Regions from separate parts of the Exiguobacterium sp. s149 genome, predicted to be linked through region 3. Evidence: riboswitches for the same ligand, from Rfam matches in the RefSeq annotation. Region 3 holds a riboswitch; each other region holds the start of a gene.
The links. Region 3 has a riboswitch for S-adenosylmethionine ahead of msrA (peptide-methionine (S)-S-oxide reductase MsrA). Riboswitches for the same ligand answer to the same signal wherever they lie in the genome.

Region 1 (7,111 bases), on a different contig from region 3:
CCCGAGGGCGAGCAGGGAGACGATCGATACGGATTTGATGATGTCGCTAAAGTTCGCGTACGTCAAAAACTGGTCGTTCGTCACACCGAAGACGGCGATGAGTGCGAGAATCGCGAACAGTGTTCCGTATTGACCGATGCCACTAAAGCGTTTCGTGCGTTGTTTGATGACGAGTTGGGCCATGTTAGACGCCTCCTTTCTGTTGCCAACGGCCGCGGTCGAGCCAGAGCGTCCGGTTGGCGACCAATTCTAATTCATGCGGTTCGCTCGATGTGAAGATGACGGTCTTCCCGTCTTTGGCAAGGCGGGTGACGAGTTCATAAATGTCCCGTTTCGCCGTCACGTCGACACCTTTCGTCGGTTCGTCGAGCAGATAGACGTCCCGGTCCTCGAGGAGCCATTTGCTGAGGACGACTTTTTGTTGATTCCCGCCGCTCAATTCTCGGACCGGTTGCCCGACCTGGTCGTATTTCACTCGCAGCGAGGCCAATACGCGTGTGATCGCGTTCGCCTTCCCTTCAATCGCGAGGACGTTCCATTCAATCGAATCGTCGAGGAAAAGCCCCTGTTTCCGGCGTTCTTCTGGTACGAGGGCAAATCCGGACCGGACTGCCTGACGCGGTTCACGAATCTTGAGCGGTTTCCCGTCCAACGTCACTTGTTGTTCGACACCGGAGAGACCGAATAGCGCCTCGATCAACTCCGTCTTCCCGCTCCCGGTGACGCCGCCAATGCCGACGACTTCGCCTTTATATGCCGTGAACGACAACTCGGTTCCGAACGTCGGTAACGTGAGGTCGGCTTGAATCCGGATCTCGGTTTCCGGAACGGCTTTCTCTAACGCTTCTGCCATGTCGGATCCGCTCAAATACGTATGGATATCCCGTTCTGACAATGCCTGAAATGGCCCTTCGTAAGCGATGCGCCCATCCCGGAGGAACGTCGTCGTCGTGGTGACGCGCGACAGTTCATCTGACCGGTGAGTGATGAGAAGAATGCCGACGCCTTCTTCTGCGAGCGATTGCAATAACGTAAGCAGTGCTGCCGCGTCATCTGTCGACAGTGCGGCCGTCGGTTCGTCGAGCAAGAGGTAGGCCGCATCACTCGCGAGTGCCCGGGCAATCAAGACACGTTGTTTGACGCTGAGCGGGAAACGCCCGACCGGTTCGGTCACGTCAATCTGTAATCCGACGCGTTCCAAATAGACAGCTGCTCGCTGTTTTAGTTCGCGAGGACGAATCCGTTCGACCGCCTGCCACGGCACGACGTTCTCATAGATCGGTAAATCGAGATAGAGAGCGTCATCGACTTCTTGCGACACCGTGATGACCCCGCGGCGAATCGCCTCGGCCGGTGTGAGTGTGACCGCCGTCTCGTCGAGCTCGACCGTCCCAGACGTCGGGATGATGGCGCCACTCAACAGCTTGACGAGCGTGCTTTTTCCGGCCCCGTTCAACCCGAGCAAGCCATGAATCTCGCCACGACGGAGCGTGAAGCTGACATCTTCGAGCACGGTGACGTCGCCGTAACGTTTCGTGACACGTTCGAGCCGTAACATCAGTCTGTCCCTTTCATCCAGTCCGACCAGGCCGCGTCTGATGCGCCCCAGTTCGGGACGTATTGGCCGAGGTCGTCCATCGTCACTTTCTCGTCCGGCAAGACGTCACGATCGACGAGATACGGATCGACCGAATGAATCGACGGCGTCTCTTCACCCGCTAATTTTTGATACGCGTACCGGACTTGGATGCGTCCGATTTCAGCCGGATCGGTCGCCGCCGTCACTTTCCACGGGCTGCCGTCCTCTTGCATGAGTTGAAGGTCTTCGTCACTCAAATCGATGCCATAGACAGCGATTTCATCACGTCCGGCTTGTTTGATGGCACGGCTCGCACCCTTAGCGAACTCGTCCCACATCGCGAATACGGCATCAATCTCGCCTTCCGGATACTTCTTCAAAATCGCTTCCATCTGGCTCTGTGTATCGAGCGCCGTATTATTCGTCGCCGAACCGAACTTGGCGACTTCCGTAATGCCTGGGTAGCGTTTCAAGAACGCATCATAAATCGTGTGGCGTCGTTCCATCGGTGTGAAGCCACCGACCCAAATCGTGACGATGTTGCCTTCACCGTCCAAATCTTCGGCGAGTGCCTTGAGCGAACGCCAGGCGAGCGAATAGTCGTCCTGGTCGATGACCGTCACGCCTTCGTTCGTCAAATCGTTGTCGAATGCGACGACTTTGATGCCTTTGTCGAGTGCACGTTGGACCGGTTCTTTCAACGCATCGGCGCGGCCATGGTCAATCAAGATGACATCGACGCCTTGCGTCGTCGCCGTGTCGACGTAGCTCGCCATCTTCGACAGATCGTTGTCGGCGTTGTACACTTTCACGTTGCCGCCGAACGATTCGACCTGTTCCGTCACCCCATTGATATACTGCGACGAGAACGTGCCAATCGACATCTGCATGATGAGGGCGACATCGATATCTTTCGGCAACGTCCCGTTCGATACCGAGACGGGTTTGGTCTCTGCCGTCTTCTCGGCCGGCTTCGATGGGGCCGCTTGCTCGTTCGTGCAACCGACGAGCGCCAAGACGAATGTGAATAACAAAATCAATAGTTTTTTAGACATGAATCGTTCCCCCTACATGATGTGTGATGGCGGCCTCTGTCGGTTCGAACACACCCGCCTCGGTGATGAGTCCGGTGATGAGGTCCGGTGTGGTGACGTCGAACGCCGGATTGAAGACGGTGATGCCGACGGGTGCCGTCGGTTGACCGCCGATATGTGTCACTTCTGACGGGTTCCGCTCCTCGATTTCAATCGTGTCATCCGCCGTCAAATCGAACGTCGAATGCGGCGCCGCGACGTAGAACGGAATGCCGTAATGTTTGGCAAGGACGGCGAGCTGCAACGTCCCGATTTTATTGGCGACGTGACCCGTCCGTGTGATACGGTCGGCTCCAACGATGATGGCGTCGACTCGTTTTGACTGAATCGTCCAAGCCGCCATATTGTCTGTGATGAGCGTCACGTCGATATCGGCCCGGTCGAGTTCCCAGACAGTGAGGCGTGCCCCTTGCAGGAGCGGCCGCGTCTCACAGGCGAAGACGTTGAAAGATACGCCCTGTTCTTTTCCGACGTAAAACGGCGCGAGCGCCGTGCCGTATCGCGATGTCGCGATGGCACCGGCGTTGCAAATCGTCAACACGTTCCCTCCGGCCGGCAACACCGTCAGTGCATGCTCGCCGATGGCCCGATACGTATCGACGTCCCGGTCGTACAAAGCGATGGCGCGCCGTTTGATTTCCTCGGCAATCGCCTCAAAGTCGTCCCCGACATTTAAATCAAGGAGCGATTCAATCACGTTTTGCAAATTGACCGCTGTCGGCCGGGTCGCAATCAAGCGGCGTCCGACGAGTTCGAGCCGACGCGTGAAGTCCGGGTCATCGATTAACCGGCCCGCCTCTTTGGCGAGGACGAACGCTCCGAAATAAGCGATGGCCGGGGCGCCGCGGACTTGGAGCGTCTCGATGGCATGTTCGGCCTGTTCAAGCGTCTCGATTGTCACGTAACGCTCTTCGTGCGGCAACAACGTCTGATCCAATAGGATGAGTTCGTCCGTTTGCGAATTAAAGCGGATGTTTTGGACCGTCATACGCGCACCCCCGACAAAAGCGTCACCAAGTCGTCAATCGATTCGACGCTGTGGCGTTCTTTGATGAGCGCCGTCCCGAGGGCAAGCGCGTCACGTTTTCGTTCGAGCCGCGTCGCTTCCGGCAACGTCTCGAGATCGGCGACACCGGCGAGTCCGACGGCACGGCGAATGAGTTCGCAACCGGCGTAGCCGATCGTGTCGCTGAAGATCGTCCGCAACAACTCGTCGACAAAACCGTCCGTGTTGAACGGTTCGACGGCGCGCTCAAAGTTGGCCCGGAACGTCTTCTCAAACGTCTCCCACACCGTCAAGACGTCTGTGAAACGTTCGAAGCGTTTGAACGGGTCATAGAACGTCGACAGCGTCAAATGGGCGATGATTTGGCCCAGGTCGAAGCCGAACGGTCCGTAAAATGCGAACTCTGGATCGATGATTTTCGTCTCTTGTTGGGTCGCGAAGATGCTGCCCGTATGTAGGTCACCGTGCAGAAGCGCCTCATGTTTCGTGACAAATCCGACTTTCAGTTTCGTCACCTCGACCTTCAGCGCCTGGTCTTGCCAAAGGCGTTCGACATCTTTTCGAAGCGCCGCCTCGATGTTGTTCGACTCTGCGTCTTTGAACGGGTCGGTGAAGATGAGCTTCTCGGTGATGTCACACAGTTCCGGATTGTAATAGTCACGTTCAATCCGCTTCTTCGCAATTGGTCCGGCCGCATAATCCGACGTCGCGAACAGCGTCTCTCCTAAAAATTCACCGACATGACGCGCGAGTTCCGGATAGCTCTCCCCCTTCAAATAACCGGTGCGGACAATCTCATAATCAGACAGATCTTCTAAAATCGTGTAGGCGAGCGTCCGGTCGCTGCCGAGGACGTCCGGGACGAAACGCGGCGCCACGTTCGCAAACTCACGGAGTGCCAACTGTTCAATCCATGCCCGTTCGAGCGTAAGCGGCCAGCTCTCGCCGACAACTTTGGCGTATGGGAGCGCCTGTTTGACGATTAGGCGCTGTTCGCCTTGGCGAATCCGAAACACGAGATTCAAGTTACCGTCCCCGATTTCCTCACACTCGGCGATTCCTTCTTGCAAGTATCCTAGTTGACGGACGTGCTCGACGACGGTCTGTTCTGTAAATGGTTGATATGACATGATGTTTTCCCCTTCCTGTAAGTTGCCCACAAAAAAAGCCCCTTTCTCCGCGAGAAAGAGGCACAGCCAAAATGGTTGTTCCTCTCATCTGTCAGACATTCGTCTGGTGGATGTAGCACCGTGCCTAGTGGTCGGTTGCTGCGGCGTCATCGGGCCAATTCCCTCTGCCAACTCGCGATAAGAGTGGTTTATTCGATTCGGTGAACTTATGTGATGAATATTACGGACTTGACGTCACAATTGTCAACGTCATTTTCTCCGTGCACCTCCGTCTTTTTTTGTGCATATATGGAAACAACTCCCCAAAATATTTTTTTTGGAAAAAAAGGAATTGACGACGTGACGATTCTGTGCAAAAATTCAATTAAATTTCACAACTTCAAATCACATTCTTATCAAGAGCAGACGGAGGGACGAGCCCGATGATGTCGCAGCAACCGACCAGAGATGGCACGGTGCTAATTCTTGCAGCGAAAGCTGAGAGATAAGAGTTCATTTTTTATGATGACCTCTTGCCTCGGCATGGGGTCATTTTTTGTTTGCCTGGAAGGAGGAACCATATGAGTATCACTGCCACATATGAAATCAAACGAACGGACGCGGTCGCGACCGTCGCCGACAAAATCGCCCTCGAGCTGACCGTCGGTACTTGGACGGAGCTGCCTCACTTAGAGCAAGAGCAGTTACAGGCGTACCGGGGTGAGGTCGTGTCGACCACACATACGGATACGACGAGCCGCTTCACGATCCGCTACCCGTTACATAATGTCAGCCCTGACTTATCATCCATCTTGACGACGACGTTCGGGAAACTGTCCCTCGACGATTCAATCCGGTTAATCGATTTGACGTTGCCCGAGACGCTCGCGCCTCATTTCAAAGGCGCCAAGTTCGGCGTCGAAGGGATTCGCGATTTGCTCGGTGTCCATGATCGCCCGCTCGTCATGAGCATCTTCAAAGGTGTCATCGGCCGTGACCTCGCGTTTCTCGAGCAGCAACTCCGCGATCAGTTTGCCGGAGGCATCGATATCGTCAAAGACGACGAAATTTTATACGACAACCCGCTCACCCCATCGCTCGAACGGGCCCGCATCGGAGCGGCCGTCATTCAAGCGCACTTTGAGGCGACCGGGAAGCGTGTCCTCTATGCCATCACGTTGAGCGGTCCTGTGTTCGCTCTGCGCGACCAGGCACTCCGGCTGATTGAGGCCGGTGCGACGGCGCTTCTATTCAACGTCTATACGTACGGTCTTGACGCACTGCGCGAACTTGCGAACGACCCAGACATCCGTGTGCCGATTTTGGCTCACCCGGCCTTTGCCGGCGCCTTGACCGGGTCCATCAGTCATTCGCTCTTACTCGGTAAACTCCCACGCCTCGCCGGGGCCGATTTGACGCTCTTCCCGTCTCCGTATGGCTCCCTCGCGACACCGCGTGACGAGGCGTTCGCGATTCGTGACCAGAGCGCCGAACCGCATTGGTCGAAACCGATTTTACCGGTCCCATCAGCCGGGATTCATCCGGGACTCGTCGCGGATATCATTCGTGATTTCGGGACAGATGTCGTCATCAACGCCGGCGGTGGCATTCACGGACACCCGGATGGCGCAGCCGCCGGGGCTCGTGCTTTCCGACAAGCCATCGCTCACGTCCTCGATCAAACCGAAGGACAGACGGACGAGCTCGATACCGCGTTGAAGGCGTGGGCGTCGCGATGACGATCCATATCCTGTGCGACTTCGACGGGACGATCACGGCGGAAGACAATATCATCGCCTTGATGAAAGCGTTCGCCCCGCCGGCTTGGGTCGAGTTGAAAGATGCGGTCCTCGAGCAACGGATTTCAATCCGCTCCGGCGTCGGTCAACTGTTTCAACTATTGCCGAGCGCGGCTGCCCCGGCTTACCGTGATTATTTGTTGGAGCGGATCACGCTCCGCCAAGGGTTCCCGGCATTTTTAGAACAAGTTCGGGCCCACGGCTGGAAGTTTGACGTCGTCAGCGGCGGGATGGACTTTTTCGTCCATCCAATTTTAGCAGGCCACGTCGACCCCGAGCATATCTACTGCAACGTCGCCGACTTCTCTGCTGAGACGGTAACCGTCACGTGGTCGCACGCTTGCGACGAACAGTGCACGAACGATTGCGGCTGTTGCAAGCCGACGCTCGCTCGCCGCATCGTCAATCCCGCCGACCGCTTAATCGTCATCGGCGACTCGGTGACCGACTTCGAGGTCGCGAAGCGTGCCGACTTCGTCTACGCCCGAGGTCAACTCATCACGCTCTGCGAAGACGCAGGCATC
Region 2 (7,111 bases), on a different contig from region 3:
GTCTCGACAGGCGCCGAAGAACAGAAGATGGGCATCAAAGGCTCATCGACACGGACGCTCATCTTAGAAGACGTCGAAGTCCCGGTCGACAACCTCCTCGGAGAAATCGGCAAAGGCCACGTCATCGCCTTCAACATCTTGAACGTCGGTCGTTATAAACTTGCGGTCGGTGCGGTCGGTTCGTCGAAACGTGCGTTCGATCTCTCGGTTCAGTACGCGAACGAACGCAAACAGTTCAAGACACCGATCAGTCAGTTCCCGCTCATCCAAGAGAAACTCGCGACGATGGCGGCGAACATTTATGCGATGGAGAGCTCAGTCTACCGGACGGGCGGTCTGTTCCAAGACAGCCTCGACGCTCTCGGCGACGACAACATGCGTGACGGGTCGAAAGTCGCCCAAGCCATCGCGGAATACGCGATTGAATGTTCATTGAACAAAGTGTTCGCCTCGGAGACGTTCGACTACGTCGTCGACGAAGCGGTCCAAATCCACGGCGGTTATGGCTTCATGACGGAATATGAAGTCGAGAACTTGTACCGTGACTCACGCATCAACCGCATCTTCGAAGGAACGAACGAAATCAACCGCTTGATCGTCCCAGGTACGCTTCTCAAGAAGGCGATGAAAGGCGACTTGCCGCTCCTCGCGGAAGCGCAGAAGCTCCAAAAAGAGCTCATGAGCTACATGCCGCAAGAACTCGACGGGTCACCGCTCGCACGCGAGAAGATGCTTCTCTCGAACATGAAGAAAATCAACTTGATGATTGCCGGAACGTCCGTCCAGAAATATCAGCAGGCCCTCCAGAACGAGCAAGAAATCCTTGCGAAGATTGCCGACATCATCAGCGCTATCTATGCGCTTGAAGCGGCCATCGCGCGGACGGAGAAAGCCATCGCCCGTACAGGCGCTGAGAAGAACCAGCAGAAAGTCCGCTATACAGAAATCTTCGCCGAGCAAGTGTTCAAGCAAGTCGAACTCATGGCGAAAGAAGTCTTGTATGCGGCCGCATCGGGCGACGAGCAGCGCATGCTCTTGTCGGCGATGAAGAAGTTCAGCCGCTATCAGCCGATCAACGTCATCGGCACGAAGCGCGAAGTCGCAGCGAGCCTCATCAAAGCGAACAAGTTCATCGTATAAGCAAGCGAGAGAAAGGGTGGCCGGACGCGGTCGGCCCTTTCTTTTTGCTGTCTGCGGACGATACAATGGACAAAGGAGGGGATACGCATGAAACGAGATGACTTATTAGAACGGATGGATGCGATCGGCCGCTCGGTCGCCAAGCATGAGGGCACGCTCATGCTGCTCGCACTCGGTTCAATCGGACTTGAGATGGATCGGCTCGACGACTATTCGGACCTCGATTTCTTTTTGATCGTCGAGGACGGGCATAAGGCCCGCTTCATCGACAACTTGGACTGGCTCGCGGTCGAGCCGTTGGCGTACCAGTTCCAAAACACGAAAGACGGGCACAAGGTCATGTATGAGGACGGCATTTACGCCGAGTTTGCCGTGTTCGAGATTGTGGAGATGCCTGGCATTGCCTATACGCCGGGACGTGTCGTCTGGCAGCGTGATGAGGCGCTCGACACGTTCGCCACGCCGAAGCTTGTCACACGCCATGCAGACGCCGCACATCGTTACGAGGAGGCGCTGACGAACCTATACGTCGGACTGCTCCGGGAACGGCGCGGCGAACAGCTCGCCGGCTTTGAGCTGATTCAAGTCGCGGCTGTCAACAACGTGTTAATCGCGTATGGCGAGACGAGTGACCCGTTCAACCCGACACGTCGGGTCGAAGTGACGCATCCCGAACTCGTCGCACGGCTACAGGAGTGGTTACCCGGTTACGGAAAATCGGTCGAGGCGGCCGCGGCCATCCTCCACCACATCGAGGCGCACCACTCGGTCAATCCGGCGCTCAAGCATGAGATTGTGCGCTTGCTTGAAGCGTGAAGGGTTGAAGCGGAATATGCTACAGTAACAGGAGAGGTGATGAACATGGTGACACTATATGGCTATCCGCCATGCAGTACGTGTAAAAAAGCAGAGAAGTGGTTGAAAGAGAACGGCATCGACTATACATATGTCCATATCGTCGAGGCGACGCCGTCGCAAGACGAGTTGGCTGAGCTATGGAAACAGTCGGGCCTGCCGCTCAAAAAATTCTTCAATACGAGCGGACAAGTGTATCGGAACGAAGGCATCAAGGACAAGCTACCAAATCTGTCAGAAGACGAACAACTCGAGCTTCTTGCGAGCAATGGTATGCTTTTAAAGCGTCCAATCGTGACAGATGGTCAAAAATCAACTGTCGGATTTTCAGAAAAGTCGTTTACAGACGTTTGGGGCGAAGTGCTATAATACTCGTGTGAGTCTAATTCATTTGAGGGGGAAGTTAAGATGAGCAAAGTACCTGCCAATCTACGTTATTCAAAAGAGCACGAATGGGTTGAAGTGAATGGAAGCGTCGCCCGCATCGGGATCACGGATTTCGCACAAAGCGAACTAGGGGATATCGTCTTTGTCGAACTTCCTGAAGTCGGTGGCACAATCTTACTCGACGAGCCGTTCGGTTCGGTTGAATCGGTCAAGACGGTTTCGGAGCTTTATGCACCGATCTCTGGGAAAATCACAGCGGTGAACGAATCACTCGCCGATTCACCAGAACTCGTCAACGAAGCACCGTTCGAAGGCGCTTGGATGATCGAAGTCGAGTTGAACGACGCGTCAGACGTCGACAAGCTCATGTCAGCCGAAGAATACGAAGCGATGATTCAAGGCTAAACAAAACCCGGTTTCTCTTTACGAGAAGCCGGGTTTTTTTGATTAATCGAAGTCGAGACGGTAATGATCAGGCTCGATGAGCGACGTCCGGTTGAACAAACGATAGAACAGAATCCCGAGTGTGATTGGGATGAGCCCGAATAAGACGACGACGAGCATGACGTTCCAGAGCGCGAATCCTCCCGGCATCAAATGCAAGGCGTTGACCGGACCGATTAGACCCGAGACGCCGAATCCGGCACTGATCGGTGTGCCTTCAATCCGAAGGATACCTGCGAGCGCTCCAAGGATGGCCGCATTGGCGAGTACCGGCAACATCATAATCGGACGACGGACGAAGTTCGCCATTTGAATCTTCGGTGAGCCGAGGAAGTGGGCGATCGACGTTCCGGTCGCGTTCATCTGCCAGCCAGCGATGGCGAGACCGAAGCCGGCAGCGACGACGCCAAGGTTGGCGGCCCCGGCAGCGACACCAGACAGGCTGATGGCTGTGGCAATTCCGACCGTCGAGATTGGCGATACGATGATGAGCGAGAACGCCATCGCGATTAACATGCCCATCACGATCGGTTGCAGTTCAGTCATCGTCATGATGATCGTTCCGACGTACGTCGTAATCTGTGAGATGTAAGTGAGTAGGAACGCGCCGATGCCTCCCGCGACGACGATGACCGTCATCGGCAAGACGAGCACCGTGTATGTCTTCAGGCGTGGCGACAACTGCATGACGAGGAACGTCGCGAGAGCGGCCGTCACACCGGCCGTGATGACGTCACCGATTCCGGCCATGAGGAACGCGCCTTCCTCGATGCGGATGGCGCCACTTCCGACCTGAGTCGCGATGCCGATCGTCCCGGCCTCGAGCGCCGATCGTCCGAACTGCATGGCGACAGCGACACCGATGATGACCGGTAAGAGGCGCATCGCAATCGTCGTCGCATCTAAGATGAACTGCAAGGACGGAAAATACGGCAAGATGGCTTTCGTTAATTCACCGAGCAAAGCGCTCGGGATGAGGGCGATGAGAATGGCAAGACTGAGGCCGTTCAAGACGTTCATTAAAAATTGTTTTCCGGTAAGCTTCTCTTCCGTCATTGGGGATTCACCTGTCCTTTTCTACTGGTTTGCTGTTATGTACAAAAGCGATAAAGTTAATGACCATACTATGCCTCTTTCTGCCGAGCGTCAACAAGAAATGTTGAAATGTTCAGAATTTTCCATTTGAGCACAACTTTTGAACCGATTGGCCTGGATTCATATACTTAGAAGAGAGGTGAGTAAAATGATGACAGACGGATTCTTATATATATACGCCCCAATGTGCGGTACATGCGCCGTGGCCGAGCGGATGCTCTCGGTCGTCGAGGCGGTCGACCCAGAATTGAAGATTGAAAAACGCGATGCCAACTTTATCCCGAACGAACTCGAGGCGTATCAGGTCATGAGCGTTCCGGCGCTATTGAAGCTGGAGAATGGCCAAGTTCGCGATCGTTTGTACGCATTTCAAAACGTCCAGCACGTCCTATCTTTCGTTAAGTGAGATAGGATGATTAGAATAATCTGAAAATTTTAAATAATCAGTTGACACAGAAAGTTCACGAATGATATATTCATTACAACATCTTACTTGAACACAACATAGGACGAGATTTTCCCGTCATCAAGACGTTTTCGAACAACCGCTGCATGAGCTTACGCGATTTCAGGTGGACCTTCCCTTCGATTGTCCCCCAAAAAAATCAAGCGTCGGGGCACCGGTCGCGTAATTGCATGGTCCGTTCGAAGACCGAGTGATGGTTGGGTAAAAGTCCCCCATATAAGGATGAATGCTCTGATCGGGCAAAAGAGGTTCATCTATGGGTTGTCCTTCAGTGACTCAAGGTGCTACGTTCTGTGTCATCCTCGGATGGCACCTTTTTTTATTTTGCTGAAAAAAATAGTTTGACATGAAAATAATGTGTCGCTATGATAAAGCTAATCAAATACGCAACCACTCTTATCAAGAGAGGCTGAGGGACTGGCCCTATGACGCCCAGCAACCGCGGAGCAATCCGAAATGGTGCTAATTCCAGCAAGGTGTATACCTTGGAAGATGAGAGCAATCGTTGTCCGTACGATAAAGTACGCACGTTTGCTCAAACGTGCGTACTTTTTTTGTTGTCAGGAGGGAAATGGATTGATTCAATTACGCAATGTGGCCAAATGGTTCGACACGAAAAACGGTCGGGTCCAGGCGGTCGATGATGTGTCGCTTACGATCGAAAGCGGCGAAATTTTTGGAATAATCGGATATTCAGGGGCGGGGAAGTCGACGCTCATCCGTTTGCTCAACCGACTCGAGGCACCGTCAAGCGGTGAAATCGTGGTCGCCGGCAGCGAGCTGACGAAGCTCACGCCGAAGGAACTGCGCGGGGTACGTAAAAACGTCTCGATGGTGTTCCAACACTTCAACTTATTATGGTCGCGCACGGTCGCTGAGAACATCAGCTTCCCGCTCGAGCTCATCGGGGTACCGGCGAGCGAGCGCAAACGCCGCGTCCAAGAACTCGTCGAACTCGTTGGTCTCGCCGGACGAGAAGACAGCTATCCGTCACAACTATCGGGCGGCCAAAAGCAGCGAGTCGGGATAGCCCGTGCGCTCGCTACGAATCCAGAAGTGCTCCTCTGCGATGAAGCGACGAGCGCACTCGACCCGAAGACGACGGATTCGATTCTCGAACTGCTCGTCAGCATCAACAAGAAACTTGGTTTGACGATCGTCCTCATCACCCATGAGATGCACGTCATCCAAAAGATTTGTCACCGTGTCGCCGTCATGGAGGCCGGAAAGGTCGTCGAGACCGGACAAGTCGCCGACGTGTTCCAACATCCGGAACAGCCGATTACGAAAGAGTTCGTCAAGCAGATCGGCGCGGTCGAAGACATGTCGCTCACGTTCGAACATTTGAAAGCTCGTTATCCGAGCGGTCAAATCGTCAAGCTCAAATTCTTGAACGAGACGGCCGAACAACCGATTCTGTCGGAAGTGTTGAAGCAGCATGACATCGGCTTCAACATCATCGGCGGAAAGGTGACGCAGTCACAAGTCGGTGCCCTCGGGACATTATTCATCCAATTGATCGGAGAGCCGGCTGAAGTCGAGCGGGCCATCGCCTCAATCCGATCACAGGCAGTGGAAGTGGAGGTAGAAAGCGATGTTTCCTAATGTAGATTGGCAAGTCATGTTAGAACAGACGTGGGAGACGCTCTATATGACACTCGTCGCCGGAGCCGCGACGTTCGTCATCGGTCTCGCGCTTGGGATGCTCCTATATGTCACGAACGAGCCGCTCATGATGAAGAACCGTCCGATTTACACGGTCATCAGTGCGGTCGTCAACATCTTCCGGTCAATCCCGTTCATCATTTTGATTATCTTGCTCATCCCGTTCACGTTACTCGTCGTCGGGACGATGCTAGGATCGACGGCAGCACTACCGGCACTCATCATCGGTGCGGCCCCGTTCTATGCACGGATGGTCGAGCTCGCGCTTCGCGAAGTCGACCGCGGTGTCATCGAGGCGGCCGAATCGATGGGAGCAACAAAATGGCAGATTGTCTATAAAGTATTGTTCCCAGAAGCATTGCCGGCCATCGTGTCAGGCATCACGGTCACGATCGTCGCGATCGTCGGTTACACGGCGATGGCAGGGGTCGTTGGCGGCGGGGGACTCGGGAACTTGGCTTTCCTCGAAGGGTTCCAGCGCTCACAAAGTGACGTCACGTTCGTCGCGACCGTCTTAATCTTGGTCATCGTCTTCGTCATCCAGTTCATCGGCGATCGACTCGTATCTGTAATCGATAAGCGTTCCGCTTAATCAAATAGAAAATTTGGAGGGGTTTTATAATGAAATCATGGAAAACAGTACTCGGTTTAACGGCAGCTTCAGCACTCACGATTCTCGCGGCTTGCGGCGGCGGGGATTCAGAATCAGGTTCGGGCGATGACAAGACGCTCGTCGTCGGTGCGTCAAACGTCCCGCACGCTGAGATTTTAGAGCACGTCCAAGATGAGTACGAAGAGAAGGGCTATACGCTCGAAATTAAGAAGTTCCAAGACTACGTCCTACCGAACAAAACGCTCGCAGACGGTGAATTGGACGCGAACTACTTCCAACACGAGCCGTACCTCGAGTCGCAAATGGCTGAAAACAAAGACTACAAATTCGCTTCAGCCGGTGGCGTCCACATCGAGCCGATCGGTGTGTACTCGAAAGACTATGCATCACTCGATGAGCTTCCAGAAGGCGCTGAAATCATCATGAGCTCGTCGGTCGCTGACCAC
Region 3 (7,111 bases):
TTAATATCGTCAATCAAGTCGGCAAGTTCCTCGGCGTGCTCAGGCAAATCGTTCACTTTCGATAAGAGAATATATTCGAACGTGATCCGCTTGTTCGTCGTTTCGACGTAATAACGGATGGCCGGCATGAGCTTGTCGAGCGGGAACGCCCGGTTGATTTTCATGATTTGCGTCCGAAGCGCGTCGTTCGGCGCGTGGAGCGACAGCGCCAAATTAATGCGCAAATCGAGGTCCGCGAACTTGTAAATCTTGTCGGCGAGTCCGCTCGTCGACACGTTGATTTTACGCGGTGCGATCGCGAGGCCGCGCTCGTCCTTGACGACACGGAGGAAGTCGACCAAGTTGTCGAAGTTATCGAACGGTTCCCCGATTCCCATGACAACGATATGGCTGACGCGAGCACCTTCCCCGACCTCGTCCAAGTAGTGTTGCACGGTCATGATTTGTTCGACGACTTCACCGGCCGTCAAATCGCGTGTCTTCTTCAACAGACCACTCGCACAGAAGCTACAGCCGATATTGCAGCCGACCTGTGTCGTCACACAGACCGAACGTCCGTATTTGTGACGCATGAGCACCGTCTCGATATAGTGCCCGTCGTGTAATTTAAGTAAAAATTTGACCGTCCCGTCGCCCGCTTCTTGTTTGACGAACAGGTCTTGCGTCGAGATGACGTATTCGGCGGCGAGCGCCTCACGCACTTCAGCGCGAACCGAGATGTCCTCGATGTGCTTGACTCGGTCGATATAGAGTGAGTCCCAGATTTGTCTCGCGTGGAAGGCACTGTATCCCCAAGAGACGCACGCTTCCGACAGCTGATCGAATGTCAGCCCGTATATAGATGGTTTCATTGCTATCTGTCCTTTCTTCAATCCGCATACGTACCATTGTAGCGGACGTGGACGACCGGTGCAACGTTCTTATAACGGTGGGACGGGACGTGTCACATGACGCTCGAACGCGTAGGCGAGACGAATCAAGTCGCATTCGGCATAGCTCGTCCCGGTGAACGATAGACCGAACGGGGCCCCGCTCGCCTTCAAGCGATACGGGATCGTGACGGTCGGATGGCCGGCTTTCGCCGCCATGTCATAATTGTGGTCATGCGGCAAGACGAGGGCATGAAGTTCCTGCTCGGCCAACAATCGGTCGATGCCGTCCGTCTTGGCGTGATAAACGTCGTCGAGGCGGCGCGTCAAATAGGCGTCCTCAATCAAGCGGCCCGATTGTTCATCCGCTTTCTCGAACGTCTTCTGTCCATGCGGAATCGTCTCGGGATGACTGTTGTTACAGTTAATCAAATCCGACAACGTCTCATACGGGAGCGTCGTCGAGGCGAGATACGCCTCGATTCCGAGCTTGAACTCATGGTACAGGATATCCCCTTGGTCGAGCCCTGCTTTCGACGGCAGTTCGACGGTGACGACCTCGATGCCGCTCTGTTTCAGCAATGCGATCGCTTCGTCGTAGAGCACCTGCTCTTCTTCAGACAGATCGGTCTTGACGACGCCGACACGCATACCGACTGCTTGCCGCTCATCAAGACAAGTCCGGTAAGGCGGACCGGCCGGAAGATGCGTCGTCGCTGGGTCAGCGGGATCTTCCCCGACCATCGCCTCAAGGGCGAGCACCGCATCCCGTAGTGTCCGTGCCATTGGGCCGGCCGTGTCCTGCGACCGGGAGATCGGGATGATGCCGCTGCGGCTAATCAAACCGACGGTCGGTTTGATGCCAACGATTCCATTATGGACGCTCGGGTGGATAATCGAGCCACTCGTCTCGCTGCCGACGGCAAGCAACGTCAAGTTGGCAGCGACCGCCGACGCCGAACCTGAACTCGACCCTCCGACATCGAGCTTGTCCCCATATGGATTGAGCGTCTGGCCACCAACCCCACTCCAGCCGTTCGGCATGCCCTCAGTCAAAAAGTTGGCCCATTCGGATAAGTTCGCTTTTCCGAGGATGATGGCCCCATTCGCGCGCAGGCTTTGAACGAGATGGGCGTCCCGGCCGGCGAAGTGATGCGCGAGGGCGACGGCCCCGGCCGTCGTCTTCATCAATCCCGCCGTCTCGACATTGTCTTTAATCAACACCGGGATGCCGAGCAACGGCAAGCGGTCACCTCGTCGAAACGCCCGGTCGGCCGCCTCGGCCTCGAACAAGGCGTCCGGGTTCACTTGAATGACCGCTCTCAGCTTGTCGTTCAACTGGGCGATCCGTGTCAAATAGTAGGCCGTCACGTCACGCGCCGTGAACGTTCCTTCTTTATATCCGCGCTGGGCGGTCTCGATATCGAGTTCGAAACATGTGTTTGGTTCAGTCATATAGATTCCTCCTTTGGTCACTCGATGGTATTCGCTATCTCCAGATGATTTCCTGTTTTCGTTCGCCAACGAATATGTAACTTGGTACACTGAAAGAAAAGGGAGGTTACTATGAATCGTTCGTACGTACTCGTCTTATTGTCCGTCTTTGCCTTGTTCTTCTTACAGCTATATGCCGGGGACGCTCCGTATACGCTACCGCTCTCCATCGTCCTCGTCATCTTGATTCTCGGCGCCACCTTGTTCCAACTTCGACGCAAACCAAACCGTTGACGCCGCTTCAAATCTGATGGTATGATGCTCTCACCAACTACATATCGATATCTTGAGTGAACGAGAGACCTGGCTCTATGACTTCACAGCAACCTGCTTCGGCAAGGTGCTACTTCCAGCAAGGCATGTGCCTTGGCCGATATGACAGAGCGCTCATGTCGATGACATGAGCGCTTTTTTTGGGAAAATTGATCGAGGGGGACTTACTAATGGAAAAAGCAACATTCGCAGGCGGCTGTTTTTGGTGCATGGTGACGCCGTTCGAGGAGCAACCTGGCATCGAGTCAATCGTATCCGGTTATACGGGAGGTCACGTCGATGACCCGACGTATGAACAAGTGAAAACAGGGACGACGGGACATTATGAGGTCGTCGAGATCACGTTCGACCCGACGCTGTTCGTTTATGAGCGCCTGCTCGAACTATATTGGATTCAGACCGATCCGACCGATGACGGCGGCCAGTTCCAAGACCGCGGCAGCCAATATGCGCCGGCCATCTTCTATCATACTGAAGAACAACGCGTGAAAGCAGAGCAGAGTCGCGACGCGCTCGCGGCGAGCGGACGATTCAAACAGCCAATCGTCACGAAGATTCTACCGGCCGACACGTTCTATCCGGCCGAGGAATACCATCAAGACTTCCATAAAAAAAATCCGGCCCACTATAAAGAGGACCGGAAGAAATCTGGGCGCGACGCATTCATCGAGCAAGCCTGGTAAACAAAAGACGGGTCGTCTGACCCGTCTTTTTAGCTTTTCGCAATCCCGAGCATGAATCCGGCCACGACGATGAGCCCGATTCCCATAAAGACGAAGACCCGTTCTTTCGTCGTCTTCTCTTCTTTCAATAGATAAATCCCACCGAGCGTCGCCACGACGACGTTCAATTGCGACAAGGCGAACGACGTCGCGATGCCGACCTCACCGCTCGACACGAACAGCCCGAAGTTCCCAATCCCCCAGGCGAGACCGGCCAAGATGTTTTTGAACGTCTTCGGGTCGAACTTCTTGACATCTTTCTCGCGCAAGCTGAACAAGAGCGCTGCGATGAACATCCCGACCGATTGCGGCAAGATGGCCGTGATGCCGTCGACCTCGAAATAGTTCGTCAAGACGGCATACGTCACATAACCGATACTCGACACGAGCAGGACGAGCAAGCCTTTCTTCAAGGCCCCGCTACTGTCGCCGTCTTTGTTCTGCTGATATGACGTCAGTGCCGCCCCGATGATAATCAACACGAGCGCAGAAAAACCGAGCCATAACTCGGTCGACGTCTGCCAATCACCGAGCACGATGACGCCGAACAAGGACGTCCCGACGAGTTGCATACCGGTGCTGATCGGCATCGCTTTCGATACACTTAAAATTTGGAACGATTGGAACTGTAAATATTGCCCGAGTGCCCAGAACACACCGGAGATGAAGCCGGTCACGATTGCTAGCGTCGTGAACTCCGGATTGAATACGAGTGCGATGATGACCGCCATCACCATCGCCCCAATCGTCGTCCCGATTAACTGTTGAATCGGCTTACCACCGACTTTCGACACGATGAGCGGGATACTCCCCCACATCAAGGCAGGTAAGAGTGCGAGTAAAATCATTTCCATAGATAACACCTGCTTTCGTAGAATAACATTACCAATGATTTTCCCACGTTTACGCACGATTAAACTTTGTTCGAAAAAATTTAAAAATATCCATTGCCAAATGTTTTACTAGGATGATATAATAATTTTCGAACGGGGCATTAGCTCAGCTGGGAGAGCGCCACGCTGGCAGCGTGGAGGTCAGCGGTTCGAGCCCGCTATGCTCCATTATGGAAGTCACCACTCATTTGAGGGGTGACTTTTTTTTGCGTCTCCGCCCGGTTTAAGTCACCTGGTAGCGGGTAATGATTGTAAGACATCATTATTCTAAGGGGGACTTACTATGGATCGTGCCTCTGTCGAAGAGACCATTTTAGCCGTCATCGACTGTATGCGGGCAAGCAATCACTGTTTCTCAAAATGTTTACAAGAAGAGGATTTATTGATGGTCGCCGAGTGTATCCGGCTGACGAAAGAATGTTCGGAAGTGTGTGCGCTCGCCTTGAACGCGCTCGAGACCGATTCGGCTTTCACCAAACCGATTGCTGCACTCTGCGCCCAGGTGTGCGACACGTGCGCCGTCGAATGTGGCCGCCACTTGCATGACCATTGCCAACGTTGTTCCGAAGCGTGTCTCCGCTGCGCAGAGGCGTGTCGCAACCTCGTGGCCGCATAATCGCTTTTTAGTCTAACGATATGTTAGACTTTTTTTATACTTGTTTTATGAGAAAGGGACCGATTATGTCATATTCAATTCTTGCCATCGACGTCGAGACGGCCAACCGCGATAGTCGCAGCATCTGCTCTGTCGGCTGGAGCCTACTCGTCGACGGTGAAATCATCGAGACGAACCAACTACTCGTCAATCCAGAAGAAGACTTTGACGCAGGCAATATCCGCGTCCACGGCATCCGGCCGAGCGACGTCTGGGACGCCCCAGCCTTACCCGAGGTGCTTGAACAGCTCTATCCGACGCTGCGGGATGTCGACCTCGTCATGGCGCACAATGCCTCATTTGATATGGGCGCTTTCAAGAAAGCAATCGCCAAATATGATTTATATACGTTTCCGACGATCGAGTACGGCTGTACCGTCAAGCTGTCGAGAAAACTGTATCCTGGACTGCCGAATCACAAGCTGAATACGATGGCGGAATATTTGAACGTCCCGTTCATCCATCACGATGCGGCTGAAGATGCCCGCGTCTGCGCATTGCTCATGCGCGATATGATGCAGAAGACCGGGATACATGACCCGCGTGAACTGCACCGCTTTACATCGGTCAAGCTCGGGAAGCTTGCCTATTAATCGAAATGTACGTCAGACAGGCCAAGACGATCGTCTTGGCCTGTTAGCGTTTAAAGATCCATCTTTTTTGGATGTAATAACTGACGACGAACAAAAGGCTGTCGACAAACACTTTAATCCATACTTCCCCGTCCCGAAACAACAGGAACAATACATAGACGAGACCGGCCGACAACGCCATCTGCAAGCCGACGAGACCGAAGTATTTCGGCATCGCCCGTCTCGCTTTCGAGTCGAACACGACTTTTCGATTCACCACGTAATTGAATAAGGACGAGATGATGCGGGCCAATACCGTCGCAATTAAGACATGGGTCGTCTCGAACCACGGATTCAATAAAAAGATGAACAAGGCATAGGCGCCGATATCTAATAAAAATGAGGCGACCGAGGATAACGAATAGGCTAAAAACATGCGATAAATCAGAATCGAGTCGATGACCGGGCGAAAATGGGATGAGGCGTTCTCGGCCACATACACGGTTTGAATCGGAATCTGTTGAATCGGGACTTGCCAACGTTTCGTGAACGTCAACATGTTCATCTCGAACTCATAACGGTTCCCGGGCACGTCGAGCAACTGTTCCGCATAGCGCAACGGAACGGCCCGTAGACCGGTTTGGGTGTCTTTCAGTCGAAGCCCGCTGCCGACGAGCATGACACCACGTGTCATCTGGTTCCCGAATCGGCTCCGAAACGGAATATGCGCGACAGAAAAATCACGACAGCCCATGACCAGATGGTGCGGCCGTTGAACCCCTGCTTCATACAAGCTTTTTACATCCTCCGGCAGATGCTGTCCGTCCGCATCGACGGTGATGACACCATGCGTACCGGGGAATCGTTCGACGACGTAACGAATCCCCGTCTTCAACGCCGCACCCTTACCTTGATTCCGTTCATGGACGAGAACAGTCGTCACCCACTTCCCGACCTCATCGAAGACAGTTTGGGATGTCTCGACACTCCCATCGTTCACGACGATGACATGGACAAATCCCGTCTCTTTCAGCTCGCGGACAAGTGTGACGAGCGCTTGATCCGGATTATAGGCTGGGATTAAAACGACATACTCATCTAAACGTTCTACGGAATGCATTTGCATCGCCACCCCTCCTTCCCTCCTTCTATACCCAAGACGATGAAAAGTGATTCCTCTGACCGCGGTAAACAAAAAAACACGGTGTCTCGGAGGACACCGTGCCAGATTAACCGATGAAGATGAAGTAAGACGAAGCGAAGTAGACGAGTACGACAAGCACTGACGGCAAGACATAGCGGAACTTCGACGTCACGTCTTTACGAAGGAGCGTATACATGACGAGCACCGACAAGATCGTGATCCCAATCGCAGTCACCAAGTGAGACGCCGACACGTCGGCCAGAATCGAACCGTTGCGGTAAAACACGTCCGACATGGCGATGATAAGCATGTTAAAGATGTTACTTCCTAAAATCGAACCAAACGCCAAGTTGACGTTTCCAAGCTTCAAGGCGACGAAGACAGCCACTGCTTCCGGGAGCGAGGTCGTCGCGGCAATCAAGAAGCTGCCGACGAAGCTCGAACCGAGGCCGGTGACGACGGCGATTTGATCGCCTAACACCGATAGCG

Region 1: it holds a riboswitch for S-adenosylmethionine, as region 3 does, so the genes downstream of both, KNP81_RS05845 (2,3-diketo-5-methylthiopentyl-1-phosphate enolase) here and msrA (peptide-methionine (S)-S-oxide reductase MsrA) in region 3, are expected to answer to the same signal.
Region 2: it holds a riboswitch for S-adenosylmethionine, as region 3 does, so the genes downstream of both, KNP81_RS01385 (methionine ABC transporter ATP-binding protein) here and msrA (peptide-methionine (S)-S-oxide reductase MsrA) in region 3, are expected to answer to the same signal.

What each region holds. Positions count from the first base shown of each region.
Region 1 is NZ_JACSLZ010000003.1:161,391-168,501, reverse strand. It holds gene KNP81_RS05870 (ABC transporter permease) at 1-183, opposite strand, end outside; gene KNP81_RS05865 (sugar ABC transporter ATP-binding protein) at 185-1,558, opposite strand; gene KNP81_RS05860 (sugar ABC transporter substrate-binding protein) at 1,558-2,634, opposite strand; gene mtnA (S-methyl-5-thioribose-1-phosphate isomerase) at 2,627-3,661, opposite strand; gene mtnK (S-methyl-5-thioribose kinase) at 3,658-4,809, opposite strand; SAM riboswitch class I at 4,891-4,993, opposite strand; SAM riboswitch class I at 5,199-5,300, shown strand; gene KNP81_RS05845 (2,3-diketo-5-methylthiopentyl-1-phosphate enolase) at 5,370-6,527, shown strand; gene KNP81_RS05840 (2-hydroxy-3-keto-5-methylthiopentenyl-1-phosphate phosphatase) at 6,524-7,111, shown strand, end outside.
Region 2 is NZ_JACSLZ010000001.1:274,463-281,573, reverse strand. It holds gene KNP81_RS01415 (acyl-CoA dehydrogenase family protein) at 1-1,140, shown strand, start outside; gene KNP81_RS01410 (hypothetical protein) at 1,228-1,956, shown strand; gene KNP81_RS01405 (arsenate reductase family protein) at 2,002-2,364, shown strand; gene gcvH (glycine cleavage system protein GcvH) at 2,404-2,787, shown strand; gene KNP81_RS01395 (PTS sugar transporter subunit IIC) at 2,830-3,882, opposite strand; gene KNP81_RS01390 (thioredoxin family protein) at 4,070-4,327, shown strand; SAM riboswitch class I at 4,781-4,886, shown strand; gene KNP81_RS01385 (methionine ABC transporter ATP-binding protein) at 4,964-5,992, shown strand; gene KNP81_RS01380 (methionine ABC transporter permease) at 5,982-6,644, shown strand; gene KNP81_RS01375 (MetQ/NlpA family ABC transporter substrate-binding protein) at 6,674-7,111, shown strand, end outside.
Region 3 is NZ_JACSLZ010000010.1:24,811-31,921, forward strand. It holds gene rlmN (dual-specificity RNA methyltransferase RlmN) at 1-851, opposite strand, end outside; gene KNP81_RS12490 (amidase family protein) at 921-2,324, opposite strand; gene KNP81_RS12495 (hypothetical protein) at 2,436-2,597, shown strand; SAM riboswitch class I at 2,642-2,742, shown strand; gene msrA (peptide-methionine (S)-S-oxide reductase MsrA) at 2,807-3,319, shown strand; gene KNP81_RS12505 (GRP family sugar transporter) at 3,349-4,212, opposite strand; tRNA gene KNP81_RS12510 (tRNA-Ala) at 4,347-4,419, shown strand; gene KNP81_RS12515 (four-helix bundle copper-binding protein) at 4,535-4,867, shown strand; gene KNP81_RS12520 (3'-5' exonuclease) at 4,933-5,499, shown strand; gene KNP81_RS12525 (glycosyltransferase) at 5,543-6,604, opposite strand; gene KNP81_RS12530 (sodium:calcium antiporter) at 6,708-7,111, opposite strand, start outside.